Regions from separate parts of the Arthrobacter sp. KNU40 genome, predicted to be linked through region 3. Evidence: riboswitches for the same ligand, from Rfam matches in the RefSeq annotation. Region 3 holds a riboswitch; each other region holds the start of a gene.

Region 1 (4,877 bases), 970 kb from region 3:
TTGTGGCAGGGCCGTTCCGGAGCACGGATGGGCGCAAGCAAATCCAGTGGAAGCCGATCGCGGGCTATCTAAATACTGGCACTGGGGACCAGTTGGTGTATCTCAAGATCGCGTAGGGGCGGGCTTGTTGATGTCAAAAAATTAACTGAATCAACGACCGGGCATCCATTACTACTCACTCAGTCTAACGTCTGGGCGCGATAATCCCCGGATCCCGGTCCCGGGCCTGCGAACGGAGTGCGCTACGGGATCAGTTCGAAGGTGATTTGGCGGGTTGCAATGTCCGCGTCCAGCAGTTTCACACGGACCTTAGTGCCCGACTCCATTTCGCCGTCGCAACGAGCGGTGACTGCCGGCTCGGCGATCTGGACGATGCCGTAGGGGCCGTGCGGGGCTCCGTTCCCATTGCCATTACCGTTGTTGCCATTGGCGCTGTTCCCGTTACCGTTTCCGTTGTTCTTGGCGGGCTTCGATCCGGAAATCACTACGGCGTCGAATTCCTGTCCGATGTGGTTCACCAGGAGCGCTGCCTCCACCGTGTCCAAGGCCAGGCGTTCCATTTTGGCGGCAAGCTGGTCGGAAGACGCCATGATCACCGGCAGGGTCGGCAAAGCATTCCGGGCCCATGCAGGGATCTCTGTTCCATTACTCAGAGCTTCGCAGATGACCAGCACAAAACGATCGACAAGCCGGCGCAACGGCGCGGTGGTGTGGGCATAGGGTGCCCCGATGGCTGACTGCATGACGCTGCCCGGTACCTCGCCGTCGAAGGGTGTGTAGCCGGCACCACGGAAAAGCAGCCCTGCTGAATGGAGGATGGCCAGTTGCCGGGGGTCCTTGGCATCGAGGGTCCGCAGGTACGCTCCATAGCTCGTCCCCTCGGTCCAGGGCTTGCCGAGCGCCCCCGTTTGCCGTTTGAAATGGAGCAGCGAGCGCTCATCGGGGGCCGGCATGGTGCGCAAAATCCCCACTTTGCCATCGAGCATCAGCTGGGCGGCGGCCATCCCGGTCATGAGCGAAATCTGGGCGTTCCAGTCCTCAACCGGCAGCGAGGGGGCTGCGACGATCCTGTACCCCCCGCCGTCGGGCAGTTGGACGATTTCCTGTTCAGGCATGTTCAGGCTTGCGCCGCCGCGGCGGCGTTCGAGTTCCACCCGCTTGAGCCCGACCTCCTTGAGCAGCTGCAGGATGGGATCAGCCCTTCCGGAATCGATCTCCGCCTGCACACCCTTGTAGCTGAGTTTGGCGCGGCTGCGTACGCTTGCCCGACGCACGGAGACGGTGCGGAACTCTGCCTCGGCATCGAGTTCGAAGTCCCACACGAACGCGCCGCACGTCTGGCCGGCCAACAGGCTTCCGGCATGCTCGCTGATGATCTCGGGGTGCAGCGGTATGCGGCCGTCCGGGGCATAGTACGTTTGCCCGCGGTGGCGGGTCTCGGCGTCGAGCGCTCCTCCCGGGGGTACAAAGGAGGGCACATCGGAGATGGCGTAGAAAACCCTGTAACCATCGCCGGACCTGTCTATAAAGAGGGCCTGGTCGAGATCCGTGGAAGAAGCCGGGTCGATCGTGATGAATGGAACATCCGTGAAGTCCTGCGCCGGCAGGGCGTGTCCGGAAACCGCGGCTTCAGCGTCGCGCAGCGCTTCAGCGGGATAACCTGCGGGCAGCTCGAGTTCAGTCCGCAGCGCCGCCAGCGCTTCCGCAAGCTGGTTCGACGTTTCGCTGACATTCGGGGCTATCCGCTGGTGTGACACGAAAGTCAGGGTAACTCCAAAATCTCGCGGCGTCTCGCTAGGCCGCCGCTGCGTCCAGGGCAGCCAGGAGCGCCTGGGCAGCTGCCGTCGGATCCTGCGCTTCGGTGATTGCCCGCACCACCACGATGCGGCTGGCGCCGGCCCTAACTACCTCTTCCACGTTGCCGAGATCGATCCCGCCGATCGCAAACCAGGGGAGCACGACGCCCCCGACGGTCTCTTCGTCTGCCTGCTTCACCGCGTTGGCAGCGTACTTCACCAGATCGAGCCCGACGGCGGAGCGTCCCGGCTTCGTGGGGGTGGCCCACACCGGCCCGACGCAGAAGTAGTCCAGGCCGCTGCGGCCAGGCGACGCGGCGATGGCGGCGTCAATCTGTTCCGGCGTGTGCGTGGAGAGGCCGATGATGGTGGGGTCGTGGAGCAATTTCCGGGCAGAGCGCAGCGGAATGTCCTTTTGGCCGATATGGAACACCGGCGCGCCGGAGAGGGATGCTACGTCCGCGCGGTCGTTGACTGCCCAGAGACGGCCGTGACGATGGGCCACGGATTGCAGGATCTCCAGGAGTTCGAGTTCTTCCGCCGCTTCAATCGTCTTGTCGCGCAGCTGGATGATGTCCACGCCGCCTTCGAATGCGGCATCGACAAACTGCTCAAAATCACCCTGTGGTTTGCGGGCGTCGGTGCAGAGGTACAGGCGGGCGGTGGTGTGGACATCGTGCTGGGTCATGGAAACAGAGTAGTTCCTCTAAACTGGGCAGGTACCGCGGGAGCCGCGGCGGCAGTCACAATCGCCGCGCGGCTGAGAGGGCTTCAGCGCCGACCGCTTGACCTGATCCGGCTAATACCGGCGTAGGGAAGGACTCCATGGACGAAGTGAACAGCCAGCACGAACCCCTGCGCGCGGATGTCGCGGTGATCGGGGGCGGTGTCATTGGCCTCGGCATCGCGTGGGAAGCCCGCAGATCCGGCCGTTCGGTTGCCCTCATCGATCCCGCACCAGCCAGCGGCGCTACGTTCGCGGCGGCGGGAATGCTGGCGCCGGTCAGCGAATTGCACTACCAGGAAGAGGACCTCCTGGAGCTAATGCTCGAATCGTCGGTATTGTGGCCGGACTTCGAACGCAATGTGACCGGCTCGAGCATCGGCCGCAGCACGGGTTACCGTACGACGCCGACCCTCGCCGTCGGCGCGGACGCTGCGGACCGCCGGGCGCTCGCCGATCTCCGGGATGTCCAGCTGGCCAATGGCCTGGTGGTGGAATCCGTGCGGTTGCGCGAGGCGCGGGAGCGTGAGCCGCTGCTGAGCCCGCAGATTTCCTGCGCCTTCGACATCCCGGGCGACCACCAAGTGGATCCACGCCGGCTTTCGGCCGCGATTCTGGGCGCGCTGGCAGACCACCAGCCCGGCGATTCCAGCTGGATTCCGGGGGCCGATGACGGTTTTGCGATCCACGACACTGCGGCGGGCCTCCTGTGGGAGGACGGGCGCGTCGTCGGGGCCGTGCTCGGCTCAGGAATCGAAGTGCTCGCCACGGAAACAGTGGTAGCCAACGGACTGGATGCCGCCCGCTTGAACGGCCTGCCGGAGGGATTGTCACTCCCGCTGCGTCCGGTCTATGGCGACATACTGCGGTTGCGCGTCCCGGAGCACCTGCAACCCCTGGTCACCGCCACGGTCCGGGGAATGGTGCGCGGAGTGCCCGTCTATATCGTGCCCCGCGACGACGGGACGGTGGTGATCGGCGCGACGCAACGTGAAGACGGCTTGTCGGCGTCCGGGGGATCGGCCAACCCGGTGTCAGCCGGTGGTGTGTACCAATTGCTCCGCGACGCCCAGGTACTTGTCCCGGCTGTGGCCGAACTGGAACTTCTGGAAGCAACTGCCCGAGCGCGCCCGGGCACTCCGGACAATGCACCGCTGCTGGGCCGCGTGGAAGGTCGCGAAAGAACCGTGCCCGGCCTCATCGTGGCCAGCGGCTTCTTCCGCCACGGCGTACTCCTCACTCCGGCAGCGGCGAAGATCTGCGTCGGGCTCATGGACGGCACCGCGGATCCCCGGTGGAACAAATTCCGCCCGGACCGCTTCTCCCACCAGCTTTCAGCGGCACGGGCCTCAACAGACGGCCCATCGGCCGGTACCTCAAATCCCCTTCCGAAGGACCACGCATGAACATCAAATTGAACGGCGCAGACCACACACTGAGCGACGACGCGTCTGTCACCACCCTCGTCAGCCACGTCACCGGACGTGTTGTGGACTCCAGCGGCCAGGCGGCTGACGGACGCAAGATCGGCGTCGCCGTCGCACGCAATTCCGAAGTGGTCCCGCGCAGCCAGTGGGCTGCCACCGCGCTCGCAGAGGGCGACGAACTCGAAATCGTTACCGCAGTACAGGGAGGCTGAACCATGACGACAGCAAGCACACACGAAGCAAGCACCCGAACCGACGCCCTGGTGATCGACGGTGTCGAGTTCGGCTCTCGCCTCATCATGGGCACCGGCGGAGCCCCGAGCCTGGACGGCCTGGGGGCGGCGTTGCTGGCCTCGGGCACCGAACTCACCACCGTTGCCATGCGGAGATACTCGCCGACCGAAACAGGTTCGCTCTTCCAGTTGCTCGTGGACCATGGCATCCGTGTCCTGCCCAACACGGCCGGCTGTTTTACCGCCAAGGATGCTGTCATGACAGCCGAGCTTGCACGGGAGGCGCTGGAAACGGATTGGGTGAAGCTCGAGGTCATCGCCGACGAACAGACGCTGCTGCCTGACGCAGTGGAGCTCGTGGACGCAACGGAGAAGCTGGTGGACCGCGGCTTCAAGGTCTTCGCCTACACCAACGACGACCCCGTGCTGGCGCTTCGATTGGAAAACCTCGGAGCCACAGCGGTGATGCCCTTGGGCGCGCCTATCGGCACCGGACTGGGCATCCTGAATCCCCACAACATCGAACTCATTGTGTCCCGGGCTTCTGTGCCGGTAGTACTCGACGCCGGCATCGGAACCGCGTCCGACGCCGCACTCGCCATGGAGCTCGGTTGCGACGCCGTGCTGCTGGCAACCGCGGTGACCCGTGCGCAGAACCCGGTGCAGATGGGCGAAGCCTTCAAACACGCTGTCATCG
Region 2 (4,877 bases), 1.3 Mb from region 3:
CTGGAATCCGATGTTGCCGCCGACGTGGACATTATCCTGGAGTGCCTCGGAGGGCGGGAGGCCGCGTCAGGTTCCGGCCCCGCACGTGGAGGCCATATCGTAGCGCACTCCCAAGGCGCGATTTCAGCCATGTTGGCCGCGGTGGAGCGGCCCGACCTAGTCCGGTCCCTCGTGCTGGTGGAACCGGCTTGTCTTTCATTGACGGCTGAGTTGCCCGCTACCGCGGCTTACCGGGCACTCATGGAGCCGTTGTTCCGGATCCGGCACGAACTCAGCGATGACGATTACCAACGCGAATTCGTCCGGAGGGCGTTTTCCTCCGAGGCGGCCGTTCTCAGTACCCCGGAGGCCCGTCGTACCGCCCGACGCCTGCGGCTCCAGGCCCCGCCTTGGGAAGCGCCCCTGCATATCGTGCCCGGTGTCCCCACACTTGTCCTGACCGGTGGTTGGGAACCCCTTTACGAAGAGATCGCCGGCTACTTGCAGGAAACCGGTGCCCTCCACCGCGTTGCGGCTGGAGGACACCGGCCTCATGATTCAGTTGAAGGAGACCGGATGATCCGGTCCTTCATCGCGGATGTCAGCCGCGCCGGATCAGTGCAAGCTTCCTGATTAGTTCAGGCTTTCCGACGTCGCTCAACGTTTTCCTGCGGGAACCTCGAGCTCGGGCAAGTAGACCTTGCCGCCGGATGCCAGGAATTCCTCGCTCTTTTCGCGCATCCCGCTGTACATTTCCGCGATGGCCGCCTGGGAATCCGCCGAGCCGTATTCGTCGCGGATGTCCTGGCTGATGCGCATGGAGCAGAATTTCGGTCCGCACATGGAGCAGAAATGCGCCGTCTTGGCCGGTTCCGCCGGGAGCGTCTCGTCGTGGAACGCTTCGGCCGTGACCGGATCCAACGACAGCGCAAACTGGTCACGCCAGCGGAACTCGAAGCGGGCCTTGGACAGGGCATCGTCGCGTTCGTGGGCGCCGGGGTGTCCCTTCGCAAGGTCGGCTGCGTGGGCGGCGATTTTGTAGGTGATCACGCCCGTCTTGACGTCGTCCTTGTTGGGCAGGCCCAAGTGTTCCTTCGGGGTGACGTAGCAGAGCATCGCGGTTCCGTAGCGCGCGATCTCCGTGGCGCCGATAGCCGAAGTGATGTGGTCGTAGCCCGGTGCAACGTCGGTCACGAGCGGGCCGAGGGTGTAGAACGGTGCGCCGTCGCACAACTCCTGCTGCCGCTCGACGTTCTCGCGGACGAGGTGGAACGGGATGTGCCCGGGGCCCTCCACCATGACCTGCACGTCGTACTTCCACGCCCGCTTCGTGAGCTCCCCGAGCGTGTCGAGCTCGGCGAACTGCGCGGCGTCGTTGGCGTCCGCCGTCGCTCCCGGACGCAAGCCGTCACCCAGCGAGAACGCGACGTCGTACTTGGCGAATATTTCGCAGAGTTCGTCGAAGTGCGTGTAGAGGAAGTTTTCCTCGTGGTGGGCCAGGCACCAGCCGGCCATGATGGAGCCGCCGCGGGAAACGATGCCCGTCACGCGGTTGGCTGTCAGCGGAACGTAGCGCAGCAACACGCCGGCGTGGATGGTCATGTAGTCCACGCCCTGCTCGCACTGTTCAATGACGGTGTCGCGGAAGATCTCCCACGTGAGCTTGTTGGCTTCGCCGTTGACCTTCTCGAGGGCCTGGTAGATGGGCACGGTGCCGATCGGCACGGGGGAGTTGCGGATGATCCATTCGCGGGTGGTGTGGATGTCGTCGCCCGTGGACAGGTCCATCACTGTGTCGGCGCCCCATTGCGTGGCCCACTGCAACTTGTCCACTTCTTCGGCGATGGAGCTGGTGACAGCCGAGTTGCCGATATTGGCATTGATCTTCACCAAGAAGGCCTTGCCGATGATCATCGGTTCGGATTCGGGGTGGTTGATGTTGTTGGGGATGATGGCCCGGCCGGCGGCGACTTCGCTGCGGACGAGTTCCACATCGCAGTTTTCGCGAAGTGCAACGAACTGCATTTCGGGCGTCACGATGCCCTGCTTGGCGTAGTGCATCTGTGTCACGGTCTTGCCGTCGACGGCGCGGCGGGGCACCGGTTGTGCGCCCTTCCACTCTGCGGAGGCGGCGCCGCGGCGCACGGCCGACTTGCCGTCGTCGAGCAGGTTCCGTTCGCGGCCGCTGTAGGCCTCGGTGTCACCGCGGGCTTCGATCCACTCGCTCCGGAACGGCTCGAGGCCGACCACAGGATCACTCCCGGGCCCTGCAGTCCGGTACACCTGGAAAGGCGTGTTGGCCTCGCCGTTGGGGGACGGCTCCAGGGCGATTTCAGTCACCGGAACCCGGATTCCCGTCTCGGCATCCTCCAGGAACGCGAGGGAATGCGACTTGAGGGATTGTGTCACCTCTTGCGGCGATCCGTTTTGGATAGGGCTCAGCTGTGATTCTTTGGTGCTCAAAGGATTACTCACTTCCTTCGCCGGCATTACCCGGACAGGTTCAACGGTCGCAGGCTGCGTCAGCCTGATCTCAGCCCTTGCAAGGGCCCCCGTGTGGTCGTAGACGAAGCTACCACAGCAGAGAGCTCCTGAGACAGATGTGACCAGGACAGCTGTGACGGGGCCGGCGACGGCGTCGGAGTCTAGGGTGGAATCATGGCGGAAATCATCGAATTCAGCGGCACCGTCCTCACCGGGCCGGAGGAGGAACGTCGCGGCCTCTGGTCGGTCAACGGACGGTTGACCTTTCTGCGGCCTGCTGCCGCACCGGACGTCGTCCTGGCCGGATGGGTGCTGCCCGGCCTTGTCGATGCGCACTGCCATGTTGGCTTGGGCAAGGGCGGGGCCGTCGACGACGAGACTGCGCGCCTGCAGGCGACGGCGGACCGGGACGCCGGGACGCTCTTGATCCGCGACGCCGGATCCGCAAGCGACACGCGGTGGCTGCAGCGCCGCACGGACATGCCGAGAATCATCCGCGCGGGCAGGCATATCGCGAGGCAACGCCGTTATATCCCCGGGCTGGCCGAAGAAGTCGAGCCGGAGGATCTGGCGGAGGCGGTGCGCAAGCAGGCGCAGTCCGGAGACGGCTGGGTCAAGATCGTCGGGGACTGGATCGACCGCTCCGCCGGGGATCTCGGCCCGTCCTTTCCGGCCGCCATCGTCAAGGACGCCGTCGCCGCGGCACACGACGAGGGAGCCAGGGTAACTGCCCATTGCTTCGCCGAAGGGACTATCGACGACATGCTCGACGCCGGCATCGACTGCATCGAGCACGCCACCGGCCTCCTGCCGCACCATATTCCCCGGCTGTTGGACCAGGATTTGCCGATTGTCCCCACCCTCATCAACATTGCGACCTTTCCGGACATCTCGAAGCAGGCGGAAGCGAAGTTCCCGCGATACGCCGCCCACATGACCATGCTGTGGGAGCGCAGGCATGAACGCGTCGCCGAGGCATTCGACGCCGGAGTGCGGGTGTACGCCGGGACAGATGCCGGCAGCGTCATCAAGCACGGCCGGATCGGTGAGGAAATCCTGGAATTGCATCGCGCGGGCCTTCCGGCGGCCGCCGCCCTCGATGCCGCCTGCTGGTCCGCACGCGAGTGGCTGGGGGCCGACGCCATCAGCGAAGGTGCCAGTGCCGACGTCGTGCTCTACGCAAACGATCCCCGCGCGTCCCTTGAGGTGGTGCTGAATCCGCGATGCACCGTGCTGAGGGGACATATTTCAGGGAACGCCGGGCATTAGGAATAAATTGAAGCTTCAAGTAATTTAGATAGATAGAGGTAGCCGAAGGGCGGCGCCACAAAAAGCCGGGAGTTTAACATGACCATCGCATCCAGCCAGGATCTCCTTCCTGCCGAACTCACCATGGGTACTGTCATGCTCAAAGTGGGGGACATGAAGCTCATGGGCGACTACTACCAGCGGGCGCTGGGGCTGGACGTGGTCGCCGAACAGGATGGCGGGCTCTATTTCGGCAGGCTCGGCAAGCCGTTGGTGCACCTCGCGCCGGCGTCCGGGCTCCAGATTCCGGGTCGCGGGGAGGCCGGACTGTTCCACACGGCTCTGCTGTTCGAAGACCAATCCTCGCTCGCCGCGACTGTTGCCTCCGCCGCGCAATACGAGCCCCACGCTTTCGTCGGCAGTGCGGACCACCTGGTCAGCGAGGCCTTCTACTTCACCGACCCTGAGGGCAACGGCATTGAGCTCTACTACGACAAACCCCGCGAAGGCTGGGAGTGGAACGGCAGTTCGGTCGTCATGGACAGCCTGCCGCTCCCGCCGCAGCGCTACCTCCAGCAATACCTGAGCGAAGCCGCGGTCGCGGGCCAGCACGAGGCCGGCGCCGGCGTCGGGCATGTCCACCTCCAGGTGGGCGACGTGCGGACCGCCCATGATTTCTACGTCGACACCCTGGGCTTCGAGCAGACCGCCGGCTGGCACGGTCAGGCCTTGTTTGTCTCCGCGGGCGGCTACCACCACCACATGGCCATGAATGTCTGGAACAGCCGCGGTGCAGGTCCGCGCAAGGACACACTCGGCCTCGGCGAGGTGGTCATCGAGGTTCCGTCAGGAGACGACGTCGGCGCGCTCGCCGACCGCCTCAAGGTTGCCGGTATCGCGTCCCACCACACGGGCCAGGAGTTGCGCTTCGAGGACCCGTGGCGCAACCGGCTGCGGGTCGCCGTCCGCTACGCTTGATCCGACGACGTGGCGCATTTCGGCCGCCGCGCCGCAGCTCCGTTGGCACGAACGAATGAGAGTACTTTCCATGGGCTTTGCTGAAATCTTTGTTGCCACCCACGATGAAGCACTCAAGAGGGCCGCTGCCCTGGAGAAGGGCAGCGACGTATCCGGCGCCGCAGTACGGATCCCGGGAATCAGCGATT
Region 3 (4,877 bases):
GCCTGCGACGAGGGGAGTTGGCTCATGAAAGACATCGTGCTGATCGTCACGGCGGTGATTCTCAGCCTCGCGGCGGCAGGCGCGATCTACCGGATCGCCGTCGGGCCGTCCCTGCTGGACCGGGTGCTTGCCTCGGACGTCCTGCTCGCCATACTGGGCGCCGCGCTGGCCATCGACATGGCCGTCAACAGGCACCTCAACAACCTCGTGCTGCTCGTCGCGCTGACGCTGATCGGGTTCGTTGGCTCGGTGACGGTGGCCCGCTTCGTGGCCGACCGAAGGGGACAGGTCAATGACTCCTAATGCCACCGGAGTTGACGCAGTGATCGATGCGGTCACCGCAGTGCTGCTGATTGTTGGTGCGCTGATGTCATTGGGCGCGGCAATCGGCCTGTTGCGGTTCCCGGACCTCATGAGCCGCATGCACGCGGCCACCAAGCCGCAAGTGTTGGGGCTGTTCCTCGTCTTGGCGGCCATCGGGCTGCAGATGCGCGAATGGTGGGTGTGGCCGATCCTGGCGGTGGCCTGGATCTTCCAGCTGCTGACCGTGCCCGTATCCGCACACATGGTGGGCCGCGCAGGCTACCGGACCAAGCACCTCCACCGCGAGTTGCTGAGCATAGACGAACTTGAGGCCGTGGTGCTGCGGGCTGCCGGTCAACGGGCAGCGGAGAAAGCTCAGGAAACGGGACCGGCAATGCCCCACACCGGGAACGGCGGGAGCCCAGCGGCGAACGGCCGGGACGGCGGGCCGTCAGCCTAGACGATGTCCTGCGTCTTCGAGAAACGCGAGATGGCGCGCTGTGTACTGCGGCTTGCGAAAACCTGGATGACTGCGCTGACGGTCGCCGAAATCAGCGCAAAGGTCAGCGCCGAGCGCAGGCTTGCCTCCATGTCGTCGTGACCCTTGGGAGGCTTCTTGCCGGTCGACTTTTCCCACAACGCATTGACGATCTTGGTGCCGACAAAGCCTGCGCCGATGCTGACGCCAGTGCCGAGCAGCTTGATGAGGAGGTTCATTCCGGGACTCCTTGCGGGAGGAAACAGGACCGTCCCCAGCCTAACCCCACTTCAGGGCAGTTCCGGAGCAACGGTTGGGGATTGGCGCCTCAGCCGGAAGAACTCCTCCAAAGCTCCAGGCTTTGGACGGACGGGCACGATGTCACGGTCCTCGGCCAGTATCGCTTCCACCGTGCCGAGAGCGAGGAGCTCATCCAGCAGCGCCAACGTGGGCGGCATGAGCTTAAGGGTTCCGGCGGCTTCGGCATCCAGGATCCCGCGGACCGGCATCCACAAGGACGATGACGCTTCCGTGGTTTGGTGCCTTGGTTCGGCACCGGAAAGCGGGCAGGCAAGGTAGAAGTATGTGTCGAAGCGCTTGGGCTGGTCTGCGGGGGTGACCCAGTTGGCCCACGGGCGGAGGGTGGCGGCGTCGAGCTTCAGCCCGGCCTCTTCGAACACCTCGCGCTGTGCGGCCGCCAGCACCCGGCCGGCGTTGAACCGGGCCGAAGCGGGCTCGACGGCGATGCTGCTCCGGTGCCATGCGGCGGTGTGCCGCTCGACGACGTCGTCCTCGAAGTCCCAGCCGGAGCTGTCCGCCTGGTCCACTCGTCCCCCGGGGAAGACGACCATGCCCGCGGCGAAATCCATCGTGGTCACGCGGTGCTGCACGAACACCTCCAGGCCGCGCCCGGCATCCGCCGGAACCTCCGGGTCTGACTGAACCGTGTGAACGGGGGCCTCGCGGACCAGGATCACGCTCGCGGCGAGCCTAGGTTCGGCCACCGTGGTGCTGTTCGCTTCGTCAATGCCTGCCAAGACCGCTCCTTTGCCCGCGTTGCGTCACATTCTGCTGGATCATTCTCCCAGCTTCTGCGCCCGCCCGCGCCATTCCGGGCCCTGCCCGCGTCCGGCCGGCGAGTGATCCAGCAGAATCCGTCGTGTGACCGTTCCGCGTAGGCCAGCACAGCGCCCGCAACCCCGCCAAGGTGTAAACTGAACCACGCCCAAAAGGGTGGATTGATAACGACAGGGGAGCGCCGCCGTCGGGCTCGCAGCAATGCGGTACGGATGACGGGCGCTGAGAGTGCGGACAGCCGCAGACCCTCGAACCTGATCCGGCTAGTACCGGCGCAAGGGAGTCGAGTTCTCATAGTGTCCGGACCGGCGCGGCGGAAGCCGCTCGCAGGCAACCGGAAACACTTTCCCCTCCTGTTCCTCAGGAGGACAAAATGACTGGTATTTCTGCAAGGCCGGGCCTCACCAAGCCTGGTTACAACTGGCGCGTCGTGGACATCGTCGTGGCGGCACTGATCTCGATCGCCGGTGGCGTGATCTTCTGGGCATGGGACCAGATGGCTCTGGTTGCTACGCCTATGTCTGCCGGCTACCCGCCGCTGAGCGGCCTGATCGCCGGTGGCTGGATGATTCCGGCAGTGCTGGGCATGCTCATCGTCCGCAAGCCCGGTGCGGCAATTTTCTGCGAGACGGTGGCCGCCACCAGTGAGCTCATCATGGGTTCGCAGTACGGCACCACGGTCCTGATCTCGGGCCTGCTCCAGGGTCTCGGCGCGGAACTCATCTTCCTGGCCTTCATGTACAAGAAGTTCAACCTGCCGGTGTCCCTGCTGGCCGGTGCCGGCGCGGGCCTGTTCTGTGGTTTGAACGACTCCTTCCTGCCGTGGGGCTGGAACATCGCCTACGAACCCGTCGACAAGCTCGCGTACATCGTGTTCTGCACGATCTCCGGTGCCGTCATTGCCGGAGCCCTGTCCTGGATCGCGACCCGCGGCCTGGCCAAGACCGGTGTCCTGAGCGCGTTCGCGTCCCGCAAGGCCGCCTCGGAGCCCGTCTTTTCCTGATGCCCAGTCCTGATTCCGGCACCCCTGCTACTGTGCGACCCGCCGCCATTTCCGCGCAAGGCTGGGGCTGGCGGCACGCTGGCCGCACCACGCAGGCCATCCACGCCCTCGACCTGGACATCCGCCCAGGCGAGCGTGTGCTCCTGCTCGGCCCCTCGGGCGCGGGCAAGTCGACGCTCCTGCACGCCTTGGCGGGCGTATTGGGCGAGGAAGGTGACGACGCCGACGAGACCGGCTCGTTGCTGGTGGACGGCGTTTCGCCGAAGGCCCAGCGGGGCCGTGCCGGACTCATGCAACAGGACCCCGAAACCCAGGTGGTGCTTTCCCGGTTGGGCGACGACGTCGCGTTCGGCGCCGAGAACCTTTGCGTGCCGCGGGAAGAGATCTGGACGCGGGTCCATGAAGCGCTCGACGACGTCGGGCTGCGGAATAGTGCGAGCGGCAACTTTGCGCTCGACCACCCGACCTCGGCCCTCTCGGGCGGGCAGAAGCAGCGCCTTGCGCTCGCCGGCATCCTGGCGATGCGGCCCGGCTTGATCCTCCTGGACGAGCCGACCGCCAACCTGGACCCCGCTGGCGTACTGGAGGTCCGCGATGCCGTCGCCCGCTGCCTGGACAAGACCGGCGCCACGTTGGTGGTGGTGGAGCACCGGGTCTCGGTTTGGAAAGACCTCGTGGACCGGATCGTGGTGCTCCAGCCGGGCAGCTCCTCGTCCGCGGGAGGGTCGACGCCTGCGGTGCTTCTGGACGGCGATCCGGACACGGTTCTGGCTCAAGCAAGGGACATGCTCATTGCTGCGGGCGTGTGGGTGCCCGGGTACGTGCCGGCCACCCGGCCACGTTCAGGAACAGGCTATGGCTCGGGGGCCGGCCCCCGGAACGCTGGGGAGCTGCTGCTCGCCACGCAGGAGCTCGCGGTGTCCCGCGAACGGCCACGGCGCCGCGGGTTCAAAACCATCCCGCCCCTTCCTGTGCAGTCCGGACTCGACGCCGAAGTGCTCGCCGGGCAGGCACTGACCATCACCGGTCCCAACGGCGCCGGAAAATCGACCTTCGCGTTGACCCTCGCGGGCTTGTTGGCGCCGGTGTCCGGCACGGTGACTGCCGCCGTCGGGCTCAGCGACGGCGCTGGTAACGACCCCTTCAAGTGGAAGGCCCAGCAGCTGATCTCCCGCATAGGGACCGTGTTCCAGGAGCCTGAGCACCAGTTCGTGACCGGCCGCGTGCTCGACGAGCTCATGTTCGGCCCCAAACACCTTGGCCATGGAGAGGAACGGGTGGACGAATTGCTGGAACGGCTGCGCCTGGGGCATCTCGTGGACGCCAACCCGTACACGCTCTCCGGTGGCGAAAAGCGCCGGCTGTCCGTGGCCACAGTGCTCGCCGCGCACCCACGCGTCCTGGTGCTGGACGAACCCACCTTCGGCCAGGACGCGAACACTTGGGCCGAGCTTGCGTCGTTCCTGTCTGAACTGCTCGACGCCGGCACCTCGGTGGTTTCCGTGACCCATGACCGGGAGTTCAGCTCCGTCCTGGGCGGCACCGAGATGCGGCTCGAGCCTGCGTTCCAAGGCGGGGCCCGGCAGGAAGCGGGTGCGGCATGAGGGAAACCCTGACCCTGCGAGGCAACAATGCACTCCTGACGCGCGCGAATCCGCTGGCCAAGTTCGTGTCGGTCTTCCTGATCACCCTGGTGTTGGCGCTGTCCATCGACCTGGTGTCAGCTTCGACGGCGCTCATCGGCGAACTGGCGTTGTTCCCCCTCGCGGGGCTCACCGTGCGCTTGCTGTGGCAGCGCGGCTGGCCCTTGATTATCGCGGCCGCGCTTGGAGGCTGGAGCACCGCGATCCTGTCGGCGGACAGCGGAAGGATACTGCTCGACGTCGGGATCTGGTCTATCAGCGAAGGCTCGCTTCAGCTGGGACTCGGGTTCATGCTGCGCGGCCTTGCCATAGCGTTGCCGGCCATTCTCCTGATGAGTTGCACCGATCCGACGGACCTTGCCGATGCCCTGGC
Region 4 (4,877 bases), 1.5 Mb from region 3:
TCGGCATGGCGCGTTGACGAACAGATCCACAAGGCATTGGAGCGCAAGGTCTTCCTGCCCTCCGGTGGTTCGCTCGTCATCGACCGCACCGAGGCCATGACGGTTGTTGACGTCAACACCGGGAAGTTCACCGGCAGCGGTGGCAACCTCGAGGAAACCGTCACCAAGAACAACCTTGAGGCTGCCGAGGAAGTGGTCCGTCAGCTGCGCTTGCGCGACATCGGCGGAATCATCGTCATCGACTTCATCGACATGGTCCTGGAATCCAACCGCGATCTCGTATTGCGCCGCTTGGTCGAGTGCCTCGGCCGGGACCGCACCAAGCACCAGGTCGCCGAAGTGACGTCCCTTGGCTTGGTCCAGATGACGCGCAAGCGCATGGGCACGGGCCTGCTGGAAGTCTTCGGCGAGCAGTGCGAAACCTGCGCCGGTCGGGGAATCGTCACGCACGACGAGCCTGTGGAGCACCGTCGGGCCAACGTGGTGGCAGCTGAACACCACCACCCACGCACGGAGTCACAGCCGACCGTCCGCCCCGAGCAGCGCAAGCGTCGCCGCGGCAGGGGCACCGGTCAGGGAACTGCCGAACTCCCGATCACCCCACCTGTGCCGGTCCACAGCGTGGAATCCACCGATCCGAACCGCCAGGCGGCCACCCGCGCAGCCCTTGCCACCATCGCGGCGGCAGCCCACGCAGCCCACCTGCACGACGACGAGCTCCACCACACGGCGGAATTGCTCGCCGACGGGCACGTAGCAGAAGCAACCCCGGTCCAGGCACCCCCGGCCCAGGCTCCTGCTGCTGCTTCGAGTAGCGAGGAACGTTCGAAGCCTGTGCTGCGATTCGGCGGCGAGGAAGTTGCGTTGCCCTTCGTCCACCACGAAGAGGAGCCAGCGAGTGGTGCACCTGCCATGAGCCTGGACCTCTTGGCACAGGCATTCGCGGGCCTCGGAGAAGCTCCCGACACTGCGACGACGGCAACTGAGGCCGAGGAAGCGCCCGCGGGGACCCCCGCGGCCGTTGCAAGCGGAGAATCCCCGGAAGCGGGTTCGCGCGGACGCCGAGGCCGTCGCAACCGCAGCGCCAGCCGGGCCCAGGGTGCCGCCAACGCCACCAACGTTGAGCACCACGAGGTTGCCGCGGCCGCCTCCGGTGGGGCAGCGCACGAGGCCAAGGCGACGGACGCTGCTCCAGCCAAGTCGACGGCGGCAGCGGAACCGATCATCCTCGGGGTCGGCGTGCCCAAGTCCGAACTCTAACCGCAGTTTCCTGCCCGAAGCCCCGGCCGTTTCCGCTCCTGTGGAAACCACCGGGGCTTCGGCGTTGCCGGCCAATTCACCGGACTCCGAGAATCCGGTTGCAAAGGGCGATTTCAGCGGGCGAGGCGTGATCCGGGTTAAGCTAGGGGACTGACACGGGGTGCCGCGCACCAAGCCGGCTGAGACCAGACCCGTTGAACCTGTCCGGTTAGCACCGGCGAAGGGATGTCTTGCATGACTGTTTCAGCGCAATCAGCCGTCTACCCGCTCAAGGCCATCCAGCGAGCTATCCCGAGGGTCCTCAGCATTGCCGGCTCGGATCCTTCGGGTGGTGCCGGGATCCAGGCAGACCTCAAGAGCATTGCGGCCAACGGAGGCTATGGCATGGCCGTGATCACGGCGCTCACGGTACAAAATACGCAGGGCGTCACGGCCGTCCATGTGCCTCCCGTGGAATTCCTGCGCCAGCAATTGGATGCGATTAGCGACGACATCACCGTCGATGCGGTCAAAATCGGCATGCTCGGGGACGCGGCCGTCATCCACGAAGTCCGTCGCTGGCTCGGCGAGGCGCGCCCCGCCGTCGTCGTGCTGGATCCGGTGATGATCGCGACCAGTGGCGACCGGCTCCTGGCGGAGTCCGCTGAAACCGCGCTGCGGGAACTTCTGCCCCTCGCTGACCTGGTGACCCCCAACCTTCCTGAATTGGCCATGCTGCTTGGCGAGCCTGTTGCCATTGACTGGGCATCAGCGTTGGAGCAAGGCAAACGCCTGGCTGCAGCCTGCGGAAACACCGTCCTGGTGAAGGGCGGCCATCTGCAGGGAGAGGGCTGCCCCGACGCCCTGGTCAACACCGAAGGAGTCCTGAGCCAGGACGTGGTGGAATTCGCCGGTCAACGCGTGGAGACCCGCAACAGCCATGGCACGGGATGTTCCCTGTCGTCGGCCATGGCGACGGCCAAGGCACGGCTCGGCGATTGGGAGTCTGCCTTGCGCGTAGTCAAGCCCTGGCTTCAGGGGGCGCTGACCCAGTCCGAGGTGCTGGAAGTGGGGAAGGGCAATGGGCCGATCCATCATTTCCACGCGCTCCAGCAGGACCTTCATCCGGGGGACTTTGCCGTCCGGATGTGGGACGCCGCCCAAACGGAACTCGCGGCCATTTATGGCCTGGACTTCATCCGGCATTTGCAAACCGGCGGCCTCAGCGAAGCGCAGTTCAGCTATTACCTCTCGCAGGATGCGATCTACCTCAACGGCTATTCCCGGGTCCTGGCGCGGGCAAGCGCCCTCGCGCCCAGCGAAACCGAACAGCTGTTCTGGGCCCGCGGTTCGCAGATGTGCCTTGAAGTCGAGTCCGAGCTGCACCGGAATTGGCTCAGCGGACGCCAGGTAAGCGGAGAACTGGGTCCAGTCACCAAGGCCTACGTGGACCACTTGCTGGCCGCGTCGGCGTCGGGCAGCTATGCAGTCCTGCTGGCCGCCGTGCTTCCCTGCTACTGGTTGTACGCCGAAGTGGGACAGCAGCTCCACCTTGGCTATATTCAGGCGGGAGCGTCGGACGAGCACCCTTACGCGGACTGGCTGCGCACGTACGCCGACGAAGCATTCGCCGAGGCCACCCGCAAGGCGATCGACATCACGGATGCCGCTGCGCAGGCCGCGTCGCCAGGGGAGCGCACGGCAATGATGGAGGCTTTCACCCAATCCTGCCGGTATGAAACGGCGTTCTTCGATGCTCCAAGGTTGCACGGCTGATCCCGGTTCCTGGCGCGGAAGCGCCGGATGAAGCGCCTGTTCCGGCGGGCGCTGCTGCGTGTCGGCGTCAGGATCCGAGCTTTTCCCCGCAGGCAGGGTAAGGTGGACGGGCACGGTACCGGATGGCGACATAGCCAGTCTGTGGCAGCCATCACGTGGCAGCCTCCGGACCTGGCCTCATTTGCAGCCGAAGGCGAAACTAGCGTAATCTAGATCTTCGGTGCTTACGCCAACACTTGGGTTATGCCCCTAGAAACCGTTCATTTGGAACTTACCTTCCATTTGGAACTATTCGAGGGATGACTCATGGATTCCGTACCGGAGTCCACGGCGTTGAGGCACAGCGTGAACCAGGCCCGTTTTCGGATCGGGGTTCCGCACGCAAATTTAGTAATAAACGTCGAGAGAAGTGAGTGCCCAAGTGGTGTACGCGATTGTCCGCGCAGGCGGCCGCCAAGAAAAGGTTTCCGTTGGAGACTACGTAACCCTGAACCGCGTCCCCGGTGGAGCCGGCAGCACCCTTGAGCTGCCCGCACTGCTCCTGGTGGACGGTGACAAGGTCACCTCCGCTGCTGCGGATCTGGCCAAGGTCAAGGTTACGGCTGAGATCCTCGAAGACCTCCGTGGTCCGAAGATCGTCATCCAGAAGTTCAAGAACAAGACCGGCTACAAGAAGCGCCAGGGTCACCGTCAAGAACTCACCAAGATCAAGATCACCGGTATCAAGTAACCACTGGTTGCTGTTCAGGTTTTCAACAGATTCCCCAGAATTTAAAGGCAGGCATTTCAAATGGCACATAAAAAAGGCGCGAGCTCCACTCGCAACGGTCGTGACTCCAACGCCCAGTACCTCGGCGTAAAGCGCTTCGGTGGCCAGGTCGTTTCCGCAGGCGAGATCATCGTCCGCCAGCGCGGCACCCACTTCCACCCGGGCGCCGGTGTCGGCCGCGGTGGCGACGACACCCTGTTCGCCCTGCAGGCAGGTGCGGTTGAGTTCGGAACTCGCCGCGGCCGTCGCGTAGTGAACATCGTTGCTGCTGCAGCTGCAGAGTAATAACACGTTCTGAACGGGTGGAGCGGGCCGTATGGCCCGCTCCACCTGTCTTTTTAACCGCACTAGAATTTACTAGTGCGGGCGGCGGCGCGTCAGCCCGCAACACGCACTTCAAGCAGTAATTTCCAGTTAGAGGAGAAACACGTGGCGACCTTCGTAGACCGGGTAGTACTTCACGTATCCGGCGGAACAGGCGGCCACGGCTGTGTCTCTGTTAAGCGCGAGAAGTTCAAGCCCCTGGGCGGACCCGACGGCGGCAACGGCGGTAACGGCGGCGACGTCATCTTGCGCGTTGATGCCCAGACCACCACTTTGCTTGATTACCACCACGCACCGCACCGCCACGCAACCAACGGTGGCCCCGGCATGGGTGACTGGCGCGGCGGCAAGAACGGTGAAACCCTCGTGCTTCCCGTCCCGGACGGCACTGTGGTCAAGACCAAGGACGGCGTTGTCCTTGCTGACCTTGTAGGTGAAGGCACCGAGTTCATCGCCGCTGCAGGTGGCCTGGGCGGCCTTGGTAATTCTTCGTTGTCTTCGCAGAAGCGCAGGGCTCCCGGTTTTGCCCTCCTCGGCACTGAAGGCGACTCCAGCGACATCGTCCTGGAATTGAAGTCCATCGCGGACATCGCGCTGGTTGGCTTCCCCTCTGCGGGCAAGTCCAGCCTTGTCGCGGCGATGTCAGCTGCGCGGCCCAAGATCGCCGACTACCCGTTCACTACCCTGATCCCCAACCTTGGCGTGGTCCAGGCCGGTGAGGTCCGGTTCACCATTGCAGACGTTCCCGGATTGATCGAAGGGGCGAGCG

The links. A riboswitch is a leader RNA that binds a small molecule or an ion and turns the genes downstream of it on or off. The one in region 3 is predicted to bind thiamine pyrophosphate.
Region 1: it holds a riboswitch for thiamine pyrophosphate, as region 3 does, so the genes downstream of both, thiO (glycine oxidase ThiO) here and ACSKT0_RS22155 (ECF transporter S component) in region 3, are expected to answer to the same signal.
Region 2: it holds a riboswitch for thiamine pyrophosphate, as region 3 does, so the genes downstream of both, thiC (phosphomethylpyrimidine synthase ThiC) here and ACSKT0_RS22155 (ECF transporter S component) in region 3, are expected to answer to the same signal.
Region 4: it holds a riboswitch for thiamine pyrophosphate, as region 3 does, so the genes downstream of both, thiD (bifunctional hydroxymethylpyrimidine kinase/phosphomethylpyrimidine kinase) here and ACSKT0_RS22155 (ECF transporter S component) in region 3, are expected to answer to the same signal.

Annotation. Positions count from the first base shown of each region.
Region 1 covers NZ_CP195850.1:3,783,898-3,788,774, reverse strand. The annotation lists gene ACSKT0_RS17560 (RNB domain-containing ribonuclease) at 243-1,757, opposite strand; gene thiE (thiamine phosphate synthase) at 1,795-2,484, opposite strand; TPP riboswitch at 2,511-2,630, shown strand; gene thiO (glycine oxidase ThiO) at 2,622-3,926, shown strand; gene thiS (sulfur carrier protein ThiS) at 3,923-4,159, shown strand; gene ACSKT0_RS17540 (thiazole synthase) at 4,163-4,877, shown strand, end outside.
Region 2 covers NZ_CP195850.1:3,436,788-3,441,664, reverse strand. The annotation lists gene ACSKT0_RS16000 (alpha/beta fold hydrolase) at 1-612, shown strand, start outside; gene thiC (phosphomethylpyrimidine synthase ThiC) at 637-2,442, opposite strand; TPP riboswitch at 2,438-2,545, opposite strand; gene ACSKT0_RS15990 (amidohydrolase family protein) at 2,638-3,732, shown strand; gene ACSKT0_RS15985 (VOC family protein) at 3,811-4,689, shown strand; gene ACSKT0_RS15980 (hypothetical protein) at 4,760-4,877, shown strand, end outside.
Region 3 covers NZ_CP195850.1:4,758,691-4,763,567, reverse strand. The annotation lists gene ACSKT0_RS22180 (Na+/H+ antiporter subunit E) at 1-28, shown strand, start outside; gene ACSKT0_RS22175 (monovalent cation/H+ antiporter complex subunit F) at 25-303, shown strand; gene mnhG (monovalent cation/H(+) antiporter subunit G) at 293-763, shown strand; gene ACSKT0_RS22165 (DUF4235 domain-containing protein) at 760-1,020, opposite strand; gene ACSKT0_RS22160 (NUDIX hydrolase) at 1,072-1,818, opposite strand; TPP riboswitch at 2,021-2,157, shown strand; gene ACSKT0_RS22155 (ECF transporter S component) at 2,232-2,861, shown strand; gene ACSKT0_RS22150 (ABC transporter ATP-binding protein) at 2,861-4,465, shown strand; gene ACSKT0_RS22145 (energy-coupling factor transporter transmembrane component T family protein) at 4,462-4,877, shown strand, end outside.
Region 4 covers NZ_CP195850.1:3,282,323-3,287,199, reverse strand. The annotation lists gene ACSKT0_RS15125 (Rne/Rng family ribonuclease) at 1-1,260, shown strand, start outside; TPP riboswitch at 1,407-1,503, shown strand; gene thiD (bifunctional hydroxymethylpyrimidine kinase/phosphomethylpyrimidine kinase) at 1,495-3,015, shown strand; gene rplU (50S ribosomal protein L21) at 3,437-3,745, shown strand; gene rpmA (50S ribosomal protein L27) at 3,806-4,069, shown strand; gene obgE (GTPase ObgE) at 4,214-4,877, shown strand, end outside.